DNA from 4 places in the Shewanella sp. ZOR0012 genome. Region 4 is predicted to be linked to each of the others. Evidence: predicted binding sites of a transcription regulator. Region 4 holds the regulator's gene; each other region holds the start of a gene.
The links. Region 4 encodes sigma-54, which starts transcription at its own class of promoters, with help from an activator protein. Its sites were predicted from a motif close to GTTGGCACGNNNNTNGNNT; they were not measured.
Positions count from the first base shown of each region.

Region 1: the regulator sigma-54 is predicted to act here: its motif matches at 1,607-1,625, upstream of flgF (flagellar basal-body rod protein FlgF).
Region 2: the regulator sigma-54 is predicted to act here: its motif matches at 2,859-2,877, upstream of L976_RS11190 (YccF domain-containing protein).
Region 3: the regulator sigma-54 is predicted to act here: its motif matches at 1,715-1,733, upstream of L976_RS02215 (YggN family protein).

Region 1 is NZ_JTLE01000094.1:4,106,716-4,111,270, forward strand. It holds gene flgD (flagellar hook assembly protein FlgD) at 1-59, shown strand, start outside; gene flgE (flagellar hook protein FlgE) at 129-1,490, shown strand; gene flgF (flagellar basal-body rod protein FlgF) at 1,662-2,405, shown strand; gene flgG (flagellar basal-body rod protein FlgG) at 2,416-3,204, shown strand; gene flgH (flagellar basal body L-ring protein FlgH) at 3,217-3,891, shown strand; gene L976_RS19745 (flagellar basal body P-ring protein FlgI) at 3,903-4,555, shown strand, end outside.
Region 2 is NZ_JTLE01000094.1:2,184,606-2,189,160, forward strand. It holds gene L976_RS11175 (AMP-binding protein) at 1-824, shown strand, start outside; gene L976_RS11180 (substrate-binding periplasmic protein) at 1,140-1,892, shown strand; gene L976_RS11185 (alpha/beta fold hydrolase) at 1,923-2,240, shown strand; gene L976_RS11190 (YccF domain-containing protein) at 2,368-2,775, opposite strand; gene L976_RS11195 (pyridoxal-phosphate dependent enzyme) at 3,029-3,979, shown strand; gene L976_RS11200 (NrtR DNA-binding winged helix domain-containing protein) at 4,075-4,555, shown strand, end outside.
Region 3 is NZ_JTLE01000094.1:76,810-81,364, reverse strand. It holds gene trmB (tRNA (guanosine(46)-N7)-methyltransferase TrmB) at 1-323, shown strand, start outside; gene L976_RS02225 (YggL family protein) at 371-697, shown strand; gene glsB (glutaminase B) at 697-1,611, shown strand; gene L976_RS02215 (YggN family protein) at 1,790-2,611, shown strand; gene L976_RS02210 (LysR family transcriptional regulator) at 3,016-3,957, shown strand.
Region 4 is NZ_JTLE01000094.1:3,573,789-3,578,343, reverse strand. It holds gene lptA (lipopolysaccharide transport periplasmic protein LptA) at 1-150, shown strand, start outside; gene lptB (LPS export ABC transporter ATP-binding protein) at 147-878, shown strand; gene L976_RS17275 (RNA polymerase factor sigma-54) at 985-2,460, shown strand; gene hpf (ribosome hibernation promoting factor) at 2,489-2,776, shown strand; gene ptsN (PTS IIA-like nitrogen regulatory protein PtsN) at 2,779-3,222, shown strand; gene rapZ (RNase adapter RapZ) at 3,219-4,073, shown strand; gene L976_RS17255 (HPr family phosphocarrier protein) at 4,060-4,335, shown strand; gene mgtE (magnesium transporter) at 4,525-4,555, shown strand, end outside.

The DNA.
Region 1 (4,555 bases), 530 kb from region 4:
ATCTCAAGGGTGGAATGGCCTTTAAACTGTCGGATGTACTTGCGATTAGTGAAGTTTAATCGTAATCAAGATTGTAAATGGACATCACACTTGTCCATCATTGAATTGAGCAAATGTAGAGGTGAATTATGTCGTTTAACATTGCATTGAGTGGCATTTCTGCTGCGCAGAAAGATTTGAACACTACTGCGAACAATATCGCGAATGCTAACACCATTGGCTTTAAAGAGTCGCGTGCTGAATTTGCGGATGTTTACGCTAATTCAATTTTCTCAAACTCAAAAACCGCTGTGGGTGGCGGTGTGGCTACGAGCCAAGTGGCGCAGCAATTCCACCAAGGTAGTTTGCAACTGACGAATAACTCGTTAGATTTAGCGATTAAAGGCGGTGGCTTTTTTGTAACTGCGTCCGAGATAGGTACCTTGGATCATCAGTTTACTCGGGCAGGTGCTTTCAAAGTCGACAAAAATAATTATATGGTTGACTCTGCTGGGAATTTTTTGCAGACCTTTCCAGTAGACAAAGATGGTAACTCTACCTCTGTCAGTTTAACGACAGCTAAGCCAGTACAAATTCCTGATACTGCAGGTAGCCCTGTTCAAACTGAAAACGTGACTTTGCAGATGAATTTAAATGCAAAAGAAGGTTCACTCGACCCTGCTGCTTTTGATCCTTTAGACTCCAAAACCTATAACAGTGTGACATCCATGACGATTTATGACTCTCTGGGTGAGCCACATATCATGACGACCTATTTCGTCAAGCCAAATAATGGCTCATATAATGGTGAAAACAACTGGGTTGCATACTATGCCATTGATGGTAAACAAGTTGATATTTCTGGCCCTGCTGGTACATATCAGACTGACACCAATGGTGATGGCACTCCCGATGCTTCTGGCACAGCTCAAACGGCTGGCGGCTGGAAGGGATCGGTTCTGAAGTTTAATTCTGTCGGTGTGTATACTGGGAGTGATCCGGCAGTCGTCGCCACCGAAGCGCTAGGGGTTGGCGGCGCTGGCGTGTTAGGCCCTGGTGCTGATGGCACTCAAGCCGTGACTATTAAATTTAATGCACCAACCCAATATTCAGCTCCCTTTGCCGCCACTGAATTATCACAGGACGGTACCACAGTAGGGCGTTTAACCAATGTCGAAATTGGTGAAGATGGTTTGATCACTGCCAGTTACTCCAATGGTTCAACAGTGCCATTAGCCCGCGTTGCTTTAGTTCGCTTTGCAAACGAACAAGGGTTGACACAAGTGGGTAATACCTCGTGGAAAGCCAGTTTATCGTCAGGTCCTGCGCTGGCTGGTGAGCCTAACAGTGGTACGTTTGGTAGTCTCAGTTCTTCAGCGTTAGAGCAATCTAACATTGACTTGACGACTGAGCTGGTGGATTTGATTTCGGCACAACGTAACTTCCAAGCCAACTCACGTACGCTGGAAGTGAATAACACTCTGCAACAAACTGTTCTGCAAATTCGTTAAGTTAATCTTGTCTCTGCTAAGTGTTGCCGCAAGCGGCAACACTTAGCCTCTTTCTGTTGTGCATTCATTCGTTTATTAAAATCTCCTAATTTATCAGTTAACTAGCTGCTTATTTTATTGGCATGATGCTTGCTTTGCTATTGTCAGGTTGAAACTTTGACGGAGCAGTCTGTGGACAAATTCCTTTATATCTCCATGAGCGGCGCTAAGCAAAATATGAATGAGTTGGCGTTGCGTGCCAACAACTTAGCCAACGCAAATACCGATGGATTTAAGTCGGATATGGCGCAAGCCAGATCGATGCAAGCCTTTGGTGAAGGATTGCCGACAAGGGTCTTTGCCATGGTTGAAACCCCCTCCGCCAATTTTCGTTCGGGCCCGATTAAATCTACTGGACGCGATCTTGACGTTGCCATTAAAGGTGACGGTTGGTTTGCCGTGCAAGCACAGGATGGTAGTGAAGCTTATACCCGTTCTGGCAGTCTCAGTTTTGACTCAACAGGTTTATTGCATAACGACCGTGGTAATCCCGTGATGGGTGATGCCGGACCGATTGTGTTACCGCTGCCAATTGAAAAGGTCACTATTTCACAGGATGGGATTATCTCTGTTCGTCCTCAAGGTGCGACGACAGAAGTCGTCGAAGAGGTAGGAAGATTAAAGTTAGTAAACCCTGGCAATGCACAAATGATGCGCGGCGAGGATGGGTTGTTCCGTTTGGTATCCGGTGATCCGGCGCCTGCCGATCCCAGTGTATTTGTAGAAAGTGGTGCTGTAGAGGGCAGTAACGTCAATCCCGTGGATGAGATGGTGTCCTTAATCGACCTACAGCGACAATTTGAATTGCAAGTGAAGATGATGAAAACCGCGGAAGAAAATGACCGCGCTTCATCCTCATTAATGCGGATTAGTTAGGAGATAAATTATGCATCCAGCGTTATGGATTAGTAAAACTGGCTTAGACGCACAGCAAACCGATATTGCGGTGATTTCAAACAACGTCGCTAACGCCAGCACTGTGGGCTATAAAAAAAGCCGCGCGGTATTTGAGGACTTACTTTATCAAACTGTTAACCAAGCGGGTGGGATCAGCGCCTCTAACACTAAGTTGCCAAACGGTTTGAACATTGGTGCGGGTACCAAGGTGGTAGCCACCCAAAAAATGTTTACCCAAGGCAATATGCTGACCACGGATAACTCGCTCGATTTGATGATTGAAGGTCCTGGATTTTTCGAAGTGCAGCTCCCCGATGGGACTACGGCTTATACCCGTAATGGTCAATTTACCTTAGATGATACAGGGCAAATTGTCACGCCGGGTTCGGGTTATGTGTTGCAACCTGCGATCACTATTCCTGAGGATGCAACCAGTATTACGGTCTCTGCTGAAGGGGAAGTTTCGGTAAAAACACCAGGTGCGGCGGAAAACCAGGTCGTTGGGCAGCTAAGTATGACCGACTTTATTAACCCGTCGGGTTTAGATCCTATGGGACAAAACCTATACACCGAAACTGGTGCGAGTGGTACGCCTATTCAAGGCACTGCATCACTTGATGGTATGGGAGCGATTCGTCAAGGTGCGTTAGAAACCTCTAACGTGAACGTGACCGAAGAGCTAGTTAACCTCATTGAAAGTCAGCGGATCTACGAGATGAACTCCAAAGTGATTTCGGCGGTCGATCAGATGCTGGCTTATGTGAATCAGAATCTATAGAGGCACATGATCATGGCTAGATATCTACTATTGGCTAGTACGCTCTTGCTGGCGGCATGTAGTTCAACTCCAAAGAAGCCGATTGCGGATGATCCCTTCTATGCCCCAGTTTATCCCGAAGCACCACCGACTAAAATTGCTGCAACGGGGTCGATTTACCAAGATAGCCAAGCGGCGAGTCTTTACTCGGATATTCGTGCCCATAAAGTCGGTGACATTATCACTATCGTGTTGAAAGAAGCGACTCAGGCGAAAAAGAGTGCCGGTAATCAGATCAAAAAAGGTTCTGATATGACACTCGATCCCATTTATGCCGGCGGGAGCAATGTGTCTTTAGGCGGTATTCCCCTCGATTTACGCTACAAAGACAGCATGAATACTAAGCGTGAATCCGATGCAGATCAAAGCAATAGCTTAGATGGCAGTATCTCCGCCAATATTATGCAAGTGCTCAATAACGGTAACTTAGTTGTGCGCGGTGAAAAGTGGATTTCAATCAACAATGGTGATGAGTTTATTCGCGTGACCGGTATTGTGCGCTCGCAGGATATCAAGCCAGATAACACCATTGATTCAACCCGTATGGCCAATGCGCGTATTCAATATAGCGGTACTGGTACTTTCGCCGAAGCGCAAAAAGTGGGCTGGTTAAGCCAGTTCTTTATGAGCGATTGGTGGCCCTTCTAAGGAGTCATATCATGAAATATAAACTCATTTTGGCCGTTGTTATGTTGGCGTTTTCGATGCCAAGCCAGGCTGAACGCATTAAAGATATTGCTAATGTGCAAGGGGTACGAAATAACCAGTTAATTGGTTATGGCTTAGTAGTGGGGTTGCCTGGTACGGGTGAGAAAACCAATTACACAGAGCAAACATTCACCACCATGCTTAAAAATTTCGGCATCAATTTGCCTGAAAATTTTAGACCCAAAATCAAAAACGTGGCCGTGGTTGCTGTGCATGCCGATATGCCAGCGTTTATTAAACCAGGCCAAGAATTGGATGTGACCGTTTCAAGCCTAGGTGAAGCAAAAAGCTTACGTGGTGGGACGTTACTGCAAACCTTCCTCAAAGGGGTTGATGGCAATGTATATGCGATTGCCCAAGGCAGCTTAGTGGTAAGTGGTTTTAGTGCCGATGGTTTGGATGGTTCGAAAGTGATTCAAAACACGCCAACGGTTGGCCGTATTCCTAACGGCGCAATTGTTGAACGCAGTGTGGCTACGCCGTTTTCTACTGGCGATTATTTGACGTTTAACTTACGTCGCTCGGATTTTTCGACCGCGCAGCGTATGGCCGATGCGATTAATGATCTGCTCGGCCCTGATATGGCGCGCCCGTTGGATGCAAC
Region 2 (4,555 bases), 1.4 Mb from region 4:
TTGAGCGTGAGCGCTGCACCGCACTGCACGGTGTTCCCACCATGTTTATTGCCGAGTTAGAACATCCTGAATTTAAACGTTTTGATCTCAGTTCGTTGCGTACGGGCGTGATGGCGGGGGCGACTTGTCCTGAAGAGGTTATGCGTCGTGTACAGCAGTTGATGTACATGCAGGAGGTGTTAATCGGCTATGGCCAAACCGAGTGCAGTCCGTTAAATCACATTACTGAAATCGATTCTCCAGTGGAGAAGCGTGTTCTCACCGTTGGTCGGGCGTTACCCCATACTGAAGTGAAAATTGTCAATGAGTTTGGCGAAGTGCTGCCGATTAATCAGCCCGGTGAAGTCTGTAGCCGAGGATATTGCATCATGCAATGTTATTGGAATGATCCTGAAAAAACCGCCGCCACAATTGACCGCGAAGGTTGGTTACATTCGGGCGATATTGGCCAAATGGATGAGCAAGGTTACGTGCAAATTGTGGGGCGGATTAAGGATATGATTATTCGCGGGGGCGAGAATATCTATCCCCGAGAAATTGAAGAAAAACTCTATACCCACAAAGATGTGCAGGATGCCGCGGTGTTTGGCGTCCACAGTGATAAATATGGTGAGGAAGTCTGTGCGTGGATTAAAGTCCGCTCAGGGGCGTCGATTACTGAGGAGGATATTCGTCATTTCCTTACCGAAAAGTTCGCCTATTTTAAAGTGCCACGTTATATCAAATTTGTGGACCAATACCCGATGACCGTTACGGGTAAAATCCAAAAATTTAAAATGCGCGAGCTGATGTATCAAGAGCTGTACGAAGATATTAATGCCTAAAAGGCATAAACTTTCAAACCGACCCAAGCCCGAACGCTTGGGTTTATTTTTATATGGCCATCTGTGCTTAAGGAAAACATTGTCGCATGACCATCAGGTTTTCCTTCAGTCTTCCCCTTGTCGTAAAGATGTCGTTTTTGGCGGCGATAGTTCTGCCTACTCCGAGCATTGCTGTCTTAGCGTGGTTCTACAAGGCTAAACAGATAACAAATATTCGCTGTACCTATAGGTATGGCTGATTATACTGAATAGAGTTAAACCGATGAGCTATTTGTTTTTTTAGCGATTAATAGATGAGTCTTTGATGGAGGCATTATGATCCGCTGGTGCCCACTGATGTTTAGTTGCCTATTAACCGTGGCAAATACGACATTTGCTGACACGCTGAAGCTAACGTCATTACTTTGGCCGCCGTATTCCGGCTATCAACTCCAGCACCAAGGCGCGAGTGTTGCGGTGGCTAAGGCGGCGTTTGAGCAAATGGAACAACAACTTATCGTGGATTTTTACCCTTGGAGCCGTGCGATTAAATTAGCCGTTATGCCGGGCTCTGACTATATTGGCTATTTTCCAGAATATTATTTTGAAACCGATAAGTTTATTTTTTCTAAACCGATTGGTATTGGCCCATTAGGTATTGTTGAGCAAAAATCCCGTCCCATTAGTTGGCATCATTTAGCCGATTTGAATCGTTATACTTTAGGTATTGTGCAGGATTATGTGAATACCGACTCGCTGGATGTAATGATTGCTTCAGGGAGTCAACCTGTTGAAGCGGCAACATCCGATGAGCAAAATATCAAAAAGGTGGCGGCTGGTCGTATTGACGGCGCTGTGATTGATATTAATGTGCTGAATTATCTACTTAAACAACCCCACCTTCAGCCGCTCGCAGATAAGTTACAGGTCAATCGACAACTGATTGCCAATAAACAACTTTATGTCGCGTTTCGTAATACAGAAGAGGGGCGGCGTTGGCGGGATATTTTTGATCAAGGTTTAGCGAAGCTCGATATTGATAGCATTATGGGCGATTTGTTATTTCAGCAAGAAGCCTTAAGTCAGTAATGCTATTTTGCACCTAACCAAAGATGTGAGATGACAAGTTTTGTCATCATTTTGTCTAACACTGCGAGTAATCAGTTGTGGGCGGTATTTCGTTATCACTGCTCTGCATGTTTGTGTGTGCCAGTGAGTATCTTGTCGGGTGATCGCGATGGGTTAGTCAAGATCCAAACCAGCAGGGCATTGGTACAATATTTTAAGGTCGACTTAGTTGTGTTGGCCTATTGTGGTCATGACATCACCATAGATGCGCCAGCTAAACTGGCGCATTATCTCTTTGAAATCATCTGCTCACCGGAGCAGGATGCGGGTGAGCAGTTTGCTGATAGCGCTGATTTACTCAATGAATAAAGGGATTATTACGAAGCAGAATTAGTGCAATCGCTGCCGAACTATGCATCAGCACTACCCACAGATGCTGAGTGATATGCCTTACGCCTTGGCGATCATGGTTATTACGCTTTCGCTACTGTGGTTATTACGCTTTCGCTACTATGGTTTGCCCAATCGGCGTTAGGCTTAACAGCGCCAGCTTAAGATGTTGGATCCCGAAAGGGATACCGATAATCGTCACAAAGCAGGCAAGAGCATGGGCCAAATGACCAATAGCCAACCAAATCCCAAACAGTAAGAACCAAATGATATTGCCCATCATGCCAAAGGCGCCTGTTCCTAAATCTTCACGGCCAGTTAAATGACGGCGATTAATTTGTTCTTGTCCAAAGGGCCAGAAGGTCAATTCACCAATCACAAAGCAGGCGCGACCAAAGGGAATACCGATAATACTGATAAAACACAAAATCCCCGCAAGCCACCAGGCTAGGCCCATCACAAATCCACCAAGGACAAACCAAGCAATATTGAAAATTAACCGTAGTAATGACATTGAAAACTCCTTATCGAATCCAAAATCTGTGCGACAGAAACAACATCTACACTCGAAATTATTAATTGATGCTTAAATGTCATAAGCGAGAATTATGCCAAAAGTTTTTTCATTAATAATCAATGGTATATTATAGTTTATACCTCTACGGATTGTGAGTTAAGCTAATATTTCGTGAATTTCCTTAATTCTTAGGAAGAATTTAACCAAGCCCGCGTTACACTAAACACCTTATCTCCCCTTGAGTAAATAAATGCTAGCTAATAGTCCCGTCGAATCATTTTCTTTTGCAGGCAGAGAGATCTTTCTTAAAAGAGATGATTTATTACATCCTGCTTTTAGTGGTAATAAGGCGCGTAAGTTTGCCTATTTTCTAGATCATGATTTTGCTGGTGTGACTAAGGTAATTGGTCATGGCTCCGCGCAGGCTAATTCACTGTATTCGCTGTCGGCGCTCGCCAAACTCAAAGGCTGGCAGTGTGATTTTTATGTGGACCATATTGCTAGCCACGTACTGACTTTACCGACAGGGAACTATGCCGCAGCTATCGCCAATGGCACACAGGTTATTGATTTATCAAGCCTGATAGCAGTTAATCCTTTTCTGCAGCGTGAGTCTAAGTGGACTTGTCATGACTACATTGAGCATCAAGTTTTGGCTGCTGAGCCTGACGCTTTATTTATTCCGGAAGGCGGGCGCTGTCAGTATGCGGAGTATGGTGTCAGTCTGTTAGCCGTTGAAATTGAGACTTGGGCAATGCAACAGGGACTGACTGAACTGAAAGTGTTTTTACCTGCGGGAACGGGAACCACGGCATTATTTTTAAACCAATATTTTGTGCGTAAGCAAAGTCACATTCGAGTGCTTACCTGCGCGGTTGTCGGTGGCGATGAGTATTTAGCGCAGCAGTTTTATGAGTTAAATCCTAACGCTGCTGAGCATCCACAGATTTTGAATGTGGGGAAGAAATACCACTTTGGTAAACTCTATCCTGAGTTTTATGCCATGTGGCAGCGAATTTGCGCCTCAGGTATTCAATTTGAATTACTCTACGATCCCTTAGGTTTTATAGTGTTAGAAAAATATTTACCGCAGTGGAGCGCAAGCCCTGTGATGTATATCCATCAAGGTGGTTTGCTTGGAAATGAAACCATGTTGCCACGTTATCAGCGTAAATTTGGTAAAAGTCGTAAGACCCTATAGAGCAGATGATTTACTTAGTGACGCTAAGACATAATATGTTTGAAGCGACGTAATCTCTAAGTTAAGCTTACGACGTCAAACGATGGAAAATACTCATGACTGAAGCGGAATATCTCGCCAATTACGATCCTAAGGCTTTTAAGGCTCAGCTACTGACGGTTGATGCCGTATTATTTACCTATCATGATCAGCAACTTAAAGTACTCTTAGTACAACGCTCAAATCATCCCTTTTTAGGTTTTTGGGGATTACCCGGAGGATTTATCGATGAACATTCCGATCAATCCCTAGAGGAAGCGGCGTTACGCAAATTGCAGGAAAAAACGGCGGTAGTGCCACCTTATATTGAGCAGCTTTGCACTGTCGGTAATAGTCACCGCGACGTGAGAGGCTGGTCGGTGACCGTGTGTTATACCGCGTTGATGAGTTATCAAGCCTGCGAAACCCAGATTGATTCAGTGAGTGATGTTAAGTGGTGGCCATTAGAGGATGTGTTACAGATGCCCTTGGCGTTTGATCATCTGCAATTAATTGAGCAAGCGCGGGAACGTTTAACTCAGAAAGCCTTATATTCTT
Region 3 (4,555 bases), 3.5 Mb from region 4:
GCAGCCTGACGCGTGTGCAGTTGTTCTTCCCCGATCCTTGGCATAAAAAGCGCCACCACAAACGCCGTATCGTACAAGCTGAATTTGCCGAATTGATCCGCCGTAAACTGAAGATTGGCGGCGTATTCCATATGGCAACCGACTGGGAAAACTACAGCGAACATATGCTGGAAGTGATGAATGTGGCGAGCGGTTACAAGAATCAATCTGCCGATGGTACTGTTGTACCGCGTCCGGATCATCGTCCACTCACGAAATTTGAAGCCCGCGGTCATCGCCTTGGCCATGGCGTATGGGATCTGATGTTCGAGCGTATCGCTTAATATCGTTATCTTTTTATTGGTTTTTTAACACAACGGGGAAAATCACTATGGCAACGAATCGTAGCCGTCGTTTACGTAAGAAAATGCGCGTCGATGAATTCCAAGAGTTAGGTTTTGACATCACTTGGACGTTCGATGCATCTGTCTCTGAAGCTGAAATTGATGCAACTGTCGATAAGTTTATTGATGAGGTGATTGAAGCCCGTAAGCTAGGCTTCCATGGCGGTGGTCATATCGAATGGGAAGGTATTATTGCGACCCAAACTATCGGCAAGTGCACCGAGGAAGATATCGCTGCTGTTAAGGCATTCTGGGCGGGTCAAAAAGTGACTCAACTCGAAGTTAGCGAACTGTACGATATCTGGTGGAGTTAATGCCAGAACAGGCGTTATTAGAGGAAGTGGTCGACAAAGTTCGACCCTTGCTCGGCCAAGGAAAGGTTGCTAATTATATCCCTGCGCTCGCCAATGTTGATGCTGGCAAATTGGGCATAGCCGTGACCACGATTGATGGCGAAACCATAGGCGCAGGCGATTACCTTGAGCCATTTTCAATTCAAAGTATTTCTAAAGTTTTCAGCTTAACCTTAGCGCTAACTTTATATGAAGAAACCGAAATTTGGAGCCGCGTCGGCAAAGAACCCTCGGGACACTCCTTCAATTCATTAGTCCAAGTCGAACTCGAGCGGGGTAAACCTCGCAATCCCTTTATTAATGCTGGCGCGTTAGTCATCGCTGACTTATTACAGAGCCGTTTAGGGGCACCTAAGCATCGGATGTTGGAATTGGTCAGGGCGCTGAGTCAAAACGATAAAGTTTGTTTCGATAAGCAAGTGGCGGATTCTGAATATCAGCATAGTGCTCGCAATGCGGCCATCGCCTATCTGATGAAATCCTTCGGCAATTTTCAAGGTGATGTCGATACAGTGCTGCGTACTTATTTTCATTACTGCGCCTTAAAAATGAACTGCGCCGATCTATCGCGGGCGATGCTGTATTTAGCTAATCGCGGTAAAACCATAGATGGCACTGAGCTTATTTCGCAAGTACAGACTCGGCAGTTAAATGCCCTGTTAGCAACCTCGGGCTTGTACGATGGCGCTGGTGAGTTTGCCTATCGTGTCGGAATGCCTGGCAAAAGTGGTGTCGGTGGCGGCATTATTGCGGTGATCCCTGGGGAGCTCTCGGTCTGCGTTTGGTCCCCCGAATTAGATAACCAAGGTAACTCCCTCGCGGGGACGGCGATGCTTGAGCATCTCAGCCAGCGTCTCGGACGTTCAATCTTCTGATTTAACTCTTTGATTAGCACTGCTAGGCTAAATATTAGTGAAATTCACTAATCTGCTATCGGTGCTAATTTTTATAACTCCATACTAATCATATTATTACAAAGTTGGCACATCTTCTGCTAATTGTCTTTTAGCATGTTAGCTTAGTCGAATTACTCAGATTAAAGGATGAACCACAATGAAAATAAATACGCTATTAACTGGAGTGGCATTATCGGGCGTTATTTTAGGTGCTTCTGGCTTGCAATCAGCACAAGCGAAAGCCGAGCCGCAAATTGATGAGCGCTGTGAGGTTTCCCTTAATTATGATGTGAGAGTCGAACCTAAAAAATTAGTGATGAGTGAGAAGGGCGCCGAGAAGTATCGTATCGAGGTTGACAAGTTATACGTTGAAGGCAAGCAGGTAACTTTAACTGATAAGCAGAAGAAGCTAGTTAGCCAATATGCCGATGAGGTGTCAACTCAGGTACCTGAGGTGATTGAATTAGTCAATGAAGCGGTTGCACTGGCCTCTCAAGCTGTGAGTATGGCGTTAACGCCATTGATGGGCGATGCCGCTGGCGCTAAGTTTGATGAGATGATGGCGGGCGTGCAGAAGCGTGTCGATGCCGTAGCCTACAAGCAGGGCGATAGTTTTTACCTTGGTGCGACCGAAGAGTCGATGCAAAACACTTTTAACGATGAGTTTGAACAGGAAATGGAGCAAATCGTGCAAAACTCCATTGGCACTCTTATGATGAATATCGGTGGCCAAATTCTTGCCGGCGATGGTGAATCCTTCGATGCTAAGATGGAGGCATTCTCACAAAAAATGGATAGATTAGGCGATGATATTGAGCAGCAAATTGAATCCCAATCCAAGGGGATTGAAGCGAAAGCCGACCGTTTATGTGACCGTTTTGAAAACCTGCAAGTGCTTGAAAATCAACTGCGTAAAGAAGTGCCTGAGTTAGCACCTTATGTGTTGACGCAAAACACTCACCGCGAATTACGTGAGTAGATATCGCAGAAGATATCTAAGGGAATAAACTGGTTTTTACGCTAGAACGTTTGCCTAGCTGGCAAAATGAATAAAGTAGTATAAATGATCAATGCCTCAGCACCTTTGTGTTTGGGGCTTTTTATTGTGGAATTGTTACCAAGCACCTTGATATTAATCCCAATGCTTGCGGCTATTTAGTGTGGAATGTTACATTCTTCAGACTAATGTTTGGTATACTCTTAAAATATAATGAAAAGCTGGCAACTCAGTCAGATAAAACACTCTACTTTAGCTGACTTTTTCGGTTTAAATCTCTACAACGAACCCATTTGCTGTGAGATATTAAGGCGTTATGGAATGCTGCATTCCTGCGTTATTCCGAAAGTTTAAATCACTGTCGAAACTGCTTAAGGCGACTTTCCATGTTAGAACTGTTAGAACCTATTGCGATTTTTACTCATGTGGCCAGAGCCGGAAGTTTCAGTGCGGCCGCAAGAAGGCTTGGGATCTCTAAATCTAAGGTTAGTACGCAGGTAGCCGATCTCGAGCATAGACTCGGTGTTCAACTGATCCAGCGTACTACTCGCAGCTTAAGTTTGACTGAAGCTGGGCATTTGTTATATCTGCAAGGTGAAGAGTTACTCCGCGATGCTGAGCAGGCGATTGCTAGCGTGCATAATTTAAACGATGCGACCCGCGGCGTGTTAAAGGTGGGTATTTCTCAGTCCTTTGGCGCTATGCATATCATTCCCGCATTGCCATCATTTATGGCAAAACACCCTGAGCTCGAACTGCAAGTCAGTTTGCTTGATCATAAGGTGGATGTGGTCAGTGAAGGTTTAGACTTACTGTTAACTATGTCTGAGCAGCTTCCTCTTGGTATGGTGGCGCGACCTTTGATGAAGTGTCAGTTCCTACTCGTTGCCTCACCCGATTATATTGCTAAACATGGCGAACCTTCGCGTCCAGAGCAATTAGTCGACCATAACTGCTTGGTGTATCAAGGTGAGTGGCATGAGCACAGCATGTGGCAGTTTAAAAAGGGCGATGATTACTGTGAGATAGGTGTCTCAGGTAACTTTAGGGTGGATAACGCTCCTGCTTTAAAATCAGCTGCGATCAGTGGCTTAGGGGTTGTATATCTTGCTAGTTACTTGATGGAAGATGAGATCGCTAAAGGTACCTTGGTGCCACTATTGAGAGATTGGCAATTGACTCATCATTTACCGCTACAGGCGGTGTATCCACGTCGTAAGCATTTAGCGCCTAAGGTGAGTGCTTTCATTGAGTTTATTAAAGACCATATTGGTAATCCGCCTTATTGGGATATCCCTTATGCTGAACTTTTCAGTGAGCGTCAGTAATTTTGGAAACATTGTTCTTAAAATGCGTTCAATGCGTTTTGGAAGCGTCTGTCGATATTTTAAGTTAAATAAAATCAGTCGCTTATATGTTTTTGGTCTTGCATTTTAGTTTGGTTTTTTAGCATTGTCTAAAACAAGTTTTTGAAGCTTGTATTGAAGTCTGTTCTTAAATGAATACAATGATTGCCAGATGATTCGGAATGACCTGAGTCCTATGCTTTTATTGGAAATGACCCCTTTCGATATGAGTGTACAGGTCTGCAATATTGCGGTTTCGAATCACCGCCAACAGAAGTTTGCGAACTAAAACAATGTTGGCTTTTAAACCATCATCCTAGTTTTTGGTTTACCTCAGCTTATTAGGCTGAGGTAATTTTTTTCTGATGGTTTAATCGTGGGAAATGAGTTTTGTCTCTCTGTACCCTAAAGTCACACCGAGTGTTAAGTATTGAGCTTAATTCATCAAATATAGTGATCCACAGTGAGATAGGGTTTTATGACCAAGCCGGTGATAAATCCAATAAAAAAGCCACTTGATAGTGGCTTTTTTATTGGCTGCGATTTAACGATGTTATTCGCAACGGTGTTCAATGGAGGC
Region 4 (4,555 bases):
CGTTACGATATTATTCAGCAAAAACTGATCGCCGAAAGTAGCGGCAATGGTGATGATCGCGTAATTACCATTATTCAACCTGATAATTATCAGGAAGAACTCAAAAATACACCAACAGATAAACCTGTGAAAAAACAGGATTCTAAATGACCCAAATCACCTTAAAAGCACAGAATCTCGCCAAGAGTTATAAAAGCCGCCAGGTTGTCAAAGATGTCAGCCTGACAGTAAAAACGGGTCAAGTCGTCGGTCTACTCGGCCCTAACGGTGCGGGTAAAACCACCACCTTTTACATGGTCGTGGGCTTAGTTAAAAGCGATAAAGGCCATATCTTTATCGACGATGATGATTTAACCGCCGATCCTATGCATCTGCGTGCCCGCAAAGGTATTGGTTACCTACCACAGGAAGCGAGTATCTTTCGTAAATTAACCGTACACGACAACATCATGGCGGTACTGCAAACCCGTAAAGAGCTCAATAGTGACCAGCGCGAAGAAGCACTAGAGCAACTGCTAGAAGAGTTCCATATCACCCATATTCGTGACAGCCAAGGCATGTCCTTATCGGGCGGTGAACGTCGCCGCGTCGAAATTGCCCGCGCCTTAGCGGCCAACCCCAAGTTTATTCTGCTTGATGAGCCCTTTGCGGGCGTTGATCCGATCTCCGTTATCGATATCAAGAAAATTATCGAGCAGCTTAAGAGCCGAGGCCTTGGAGTACTTATCACAGACCACAATGTGCGCGAGACCTTAGACGTCTGTGAACATGCTTACATTGTGAGTCACGGTAATCTTATTGCCGAGGGCACACCCGCAGAGATCTTAGACAATCAGCAAGTTAGGGCTGTGTACTTAGGTGAACAATTCAGGCTATAGTTACTAAAACAAAGCTAATAAGCCTTGAATTTGAGAGCGCTAGGCTCCATCCATATGATATCAAGCGACCTAAACTCACAATAATAACCTAGGGATCAGCGGTAACATGAAAGCGTCACTCCAGCTCAAACTGGGTCAACAGTTAACCATGACGCCACAACTTCAGCAGGCCATTCGCCTGCTGCAACTGTCGTCATTGGAACTGCAACAAGAAATCCAGCAAGCCTTAGACTCTAATCCTCTTCTCGAGCTGGAAGAGGAGCAATTTGACGCGCCTAGCGAACGTAAGCAAGATATCGCCGATACCGACTTTAGCGAAACGACTGCCCAGCCACAGGAACAAGATAATTCCACCGTGGACATTGCCGAGTCGCTGACCAAAGAATCTCTGCCCGAAGAGTTACCCATGGATACCACTTGGGATGAAGTATTTACCGCATCGCCAAACTCAGGTTCTGGCGCCAGCCGTGAAGATGACATGCCCTTCCAAGGGGAAACTAGCGAGGGGTTGTACGAACATTTAGAATGGCAAAAAAACCTCACACCCTTCTCTGAAACCGATTTAGCCATTGCCACCGCGATTATTGATGCCATTGACGATCAAGGTTATCTCACTCAAAGCACTGAAGATATCCTCGAAGCCATGGGCAATCCCGAGATTGAACTCGACGAAGTTGAAGCCGTGCTCAAGCGTATTCAACATTTCGACCCCGTTGGTGTCGCGGCAAGGGATTTAAGCGAATGTTTACTGATCCAGCTATCTCATTTTTCGCCTGATACCCCTCACATCGAAAACGCCCGCATGCTGATCAAAGATCATTTAGATCTGATCGCCGCTCGCGACTTTAGGCTGTTAATGCGTAAGACCAAACTGAAAGAGGACGAGTTAAGGGACAGTATTGCGCTGATCCAAACCTTGAACCCTCGTCCCGGTTTACTCATCACCCCTGTCGATGAAGAATATGTGATCCCCGATGTATCGGTGTCGAAGAAAAACGGCCGTTGGGTGGTCGAATTAAACCCTGACTGCATGCCAAAAATCAACGTAAATCAGCAATATGCAGCAATGGCCCGAAGTTCAAAAAATCAAGCTGATAGCCAATTTATTCGTGGCCATCTGCAAGAAGCCAAGTGGTTTATTAAAAGCCTTGAAAGCCGTAACGAAACACTGCTCAAGGTGGCAAACTGCATAGTGCAATACCAACAGGGTTTCTTCGAATACGGTGAAGAAGCCATGAAACCTATGGTCCTAAACGATATCGCCGAGGCGGTAGAGATGCATGAGTCCACCATTTCACGGGTGACCACACAAAAATACATGCATACCCCAAAAGGACTTTTTGAACTAAAATATTTCTTCTCAAGCCACGTCGGGACGGATGATGGCGGTGAGTGCTCATCCACAGCAATCAGAGCTTTCATTAAGAAACTGGTTGCAGCGGAAAACCAGAAAAAACCATTAAGCGACAGCAAGATGGCTCAACTTCTGGCAGAACAGGGAATTAACGTTGCGCGCAGAACCATTGCGAAGTACCGAGAAGCGATGCTTATTCCCCCTTCCAATCAGCGTAAAAGTTTATAGCCTATTGTGAGTATCGGAGGACGTTTCTATGCAAATAAACCTAAGTGGACACCATATCGAGATTACTGAATCGTTACGGGCATATGTTGAGGAAAAGTTTTCAAAACTTGAACGTCATTTCGAACAGATCAATAATGTGCACGTTGTGCTCAATGTTGAGAAAATGCAACAGATTGCCGAAGCGAGAATCAACCTCACCGGTGGTGAAGTCTTCGCGACTTCAGAGCATGCAGATATGTATGCTGCCATAGACGTCCTGATTGATAAACTTGATCGTCAGGTTATTAAACACAAAGAGAAGTTAACAAAACACTAGCAATGGAACTTCGTACCATACTGCGGCCGGAGTGCACAACCTGCGCCACTCCGGGCAGTAAGAAAAAGGTACTGGAACTCATCAGCGACTTAGCCGCTGCCCAGTACCCCACCCTCTCATCTCAAGAGATCTTCGAAAGCCTCGTGGCGCGCGAAAAGATGGGTAGCACAGGTATAGGTAACGGTATCGCCATTCCACATGGTCGATTAACCGATATAACACAACCCATAGCGATATTGATAAAATGTGAGGAGCCGATAGCCTTTGATGCTATCGATAAACAACCCGTCGATATTTTATTTGCACTACTCGTGCCTGCCGACCAATGTCAGCAGCACCTAAGTACCTTGTCATGCATGGCTGAAAAGCTCAGTGACAAGCAAATATTAAAACAATTGCGCAAGACGCATGATGAAACGGAACTCTATCAGGTAATCATTGGATGAAACTGGTCATAGTGTCAGGGCGTTCAGGCTCAGGCAAATCGGTCGCACTTAGAGTGCTTGAAGATCTCGGCTACTATTGTGTCGATAATTTGCCTTTGCCTTTGATTGGCAGTTTGCTTGAACAGCTCAAAGGCAGTAACGATCTCGTTGCTATCAGTGTTGACGTGCGCAATTTACCAGAGCAAGACAAAGTGCTGGTTAAACAGCTTGCCAGCCTGCCTACGGGCACTGAACTCACCAGCTTCTTCTTAAACTCCAGCGATAAAGTGTTGCTCAAACGCTACAGTGAAACGCGGCGCTTACATCCCTTATCTAAGAGCCGAGTGTCACTGCAAGAAGCCATCAAGCTTGAAGGCAAATTGCTCGAGCCGCTGTCACAGCAGATGGATCACTATATAGATACCTCGAATCTGAATATCTATGAACTCAGCGACCAAGTGCGGCAAATACTCCTTGGCAGTGTCGATAAGGAACTGGTGATCAACTTCGAGTCCTTCGGTTTTAAGCATGGTATGCCGACCGAAGCTGACTTTATGTTTGATGTGCGCTTTTTGCCAAATCCCCATTGGGAACCGGAGCTTAGACCTCTCACCGGTTTAGATGAACCCGTAGCGGAGTTTTTAAATCGCCAGCCACTGGTGAATAAGTTCATCTGGCAAATCGAGAATTTGCTCGAAACCTGGTTGCCCCATTTAGAGCGCAATAATCGTAGCTATCTCACGATTGCGATTGGTTGCACAGGTGGCCAACACCGCTCAGTCTATGTAGCTGAGCAACTAGCTAAACGTTTTAGTAATGGCAAACATAAAGTCAATGCGCGCCATCGAGAGTTGAGCCATGCCAAAACTTGAGCGCCAAGTCACCATCTGCAATAAACTCGGCTTACATGCCCGCGCCGCCACAAAGCTCGTAGTGCTTGCTTCTGAGTTTGATGCCAGCATTACGCTGATCCAAGGTGAAAAACAGGCCTCTGCCGCCAGTGTATTGGGTTTACTCATGCTCGAGACGGGCATGGGTAAAACCATCACCCTCATCGCCGAAGGCCCGGATGCCGAGCCTGCACTTAATGCCATTTGTGCCCTTATCGACGCTAAGTTTGACGAAGCCTGCTGATGGTATCATCTCGATGATCCCTGCCGGTATTCAGTATCCTGTTTGGTTTTGATTTCAGCACCTTATACCAGTAAAACACATTTGTGACTCGACGCCCTCCCGTGCGCTAAATTACAATGTACTGCTGCGCTTTGGCTTAAGTCCTCAATAGCTAAACGCCAACCCATCCACCGCCGCCATGGAGGAAACATGCCTGTAGAAGCCTCAGACAGTTTACAAG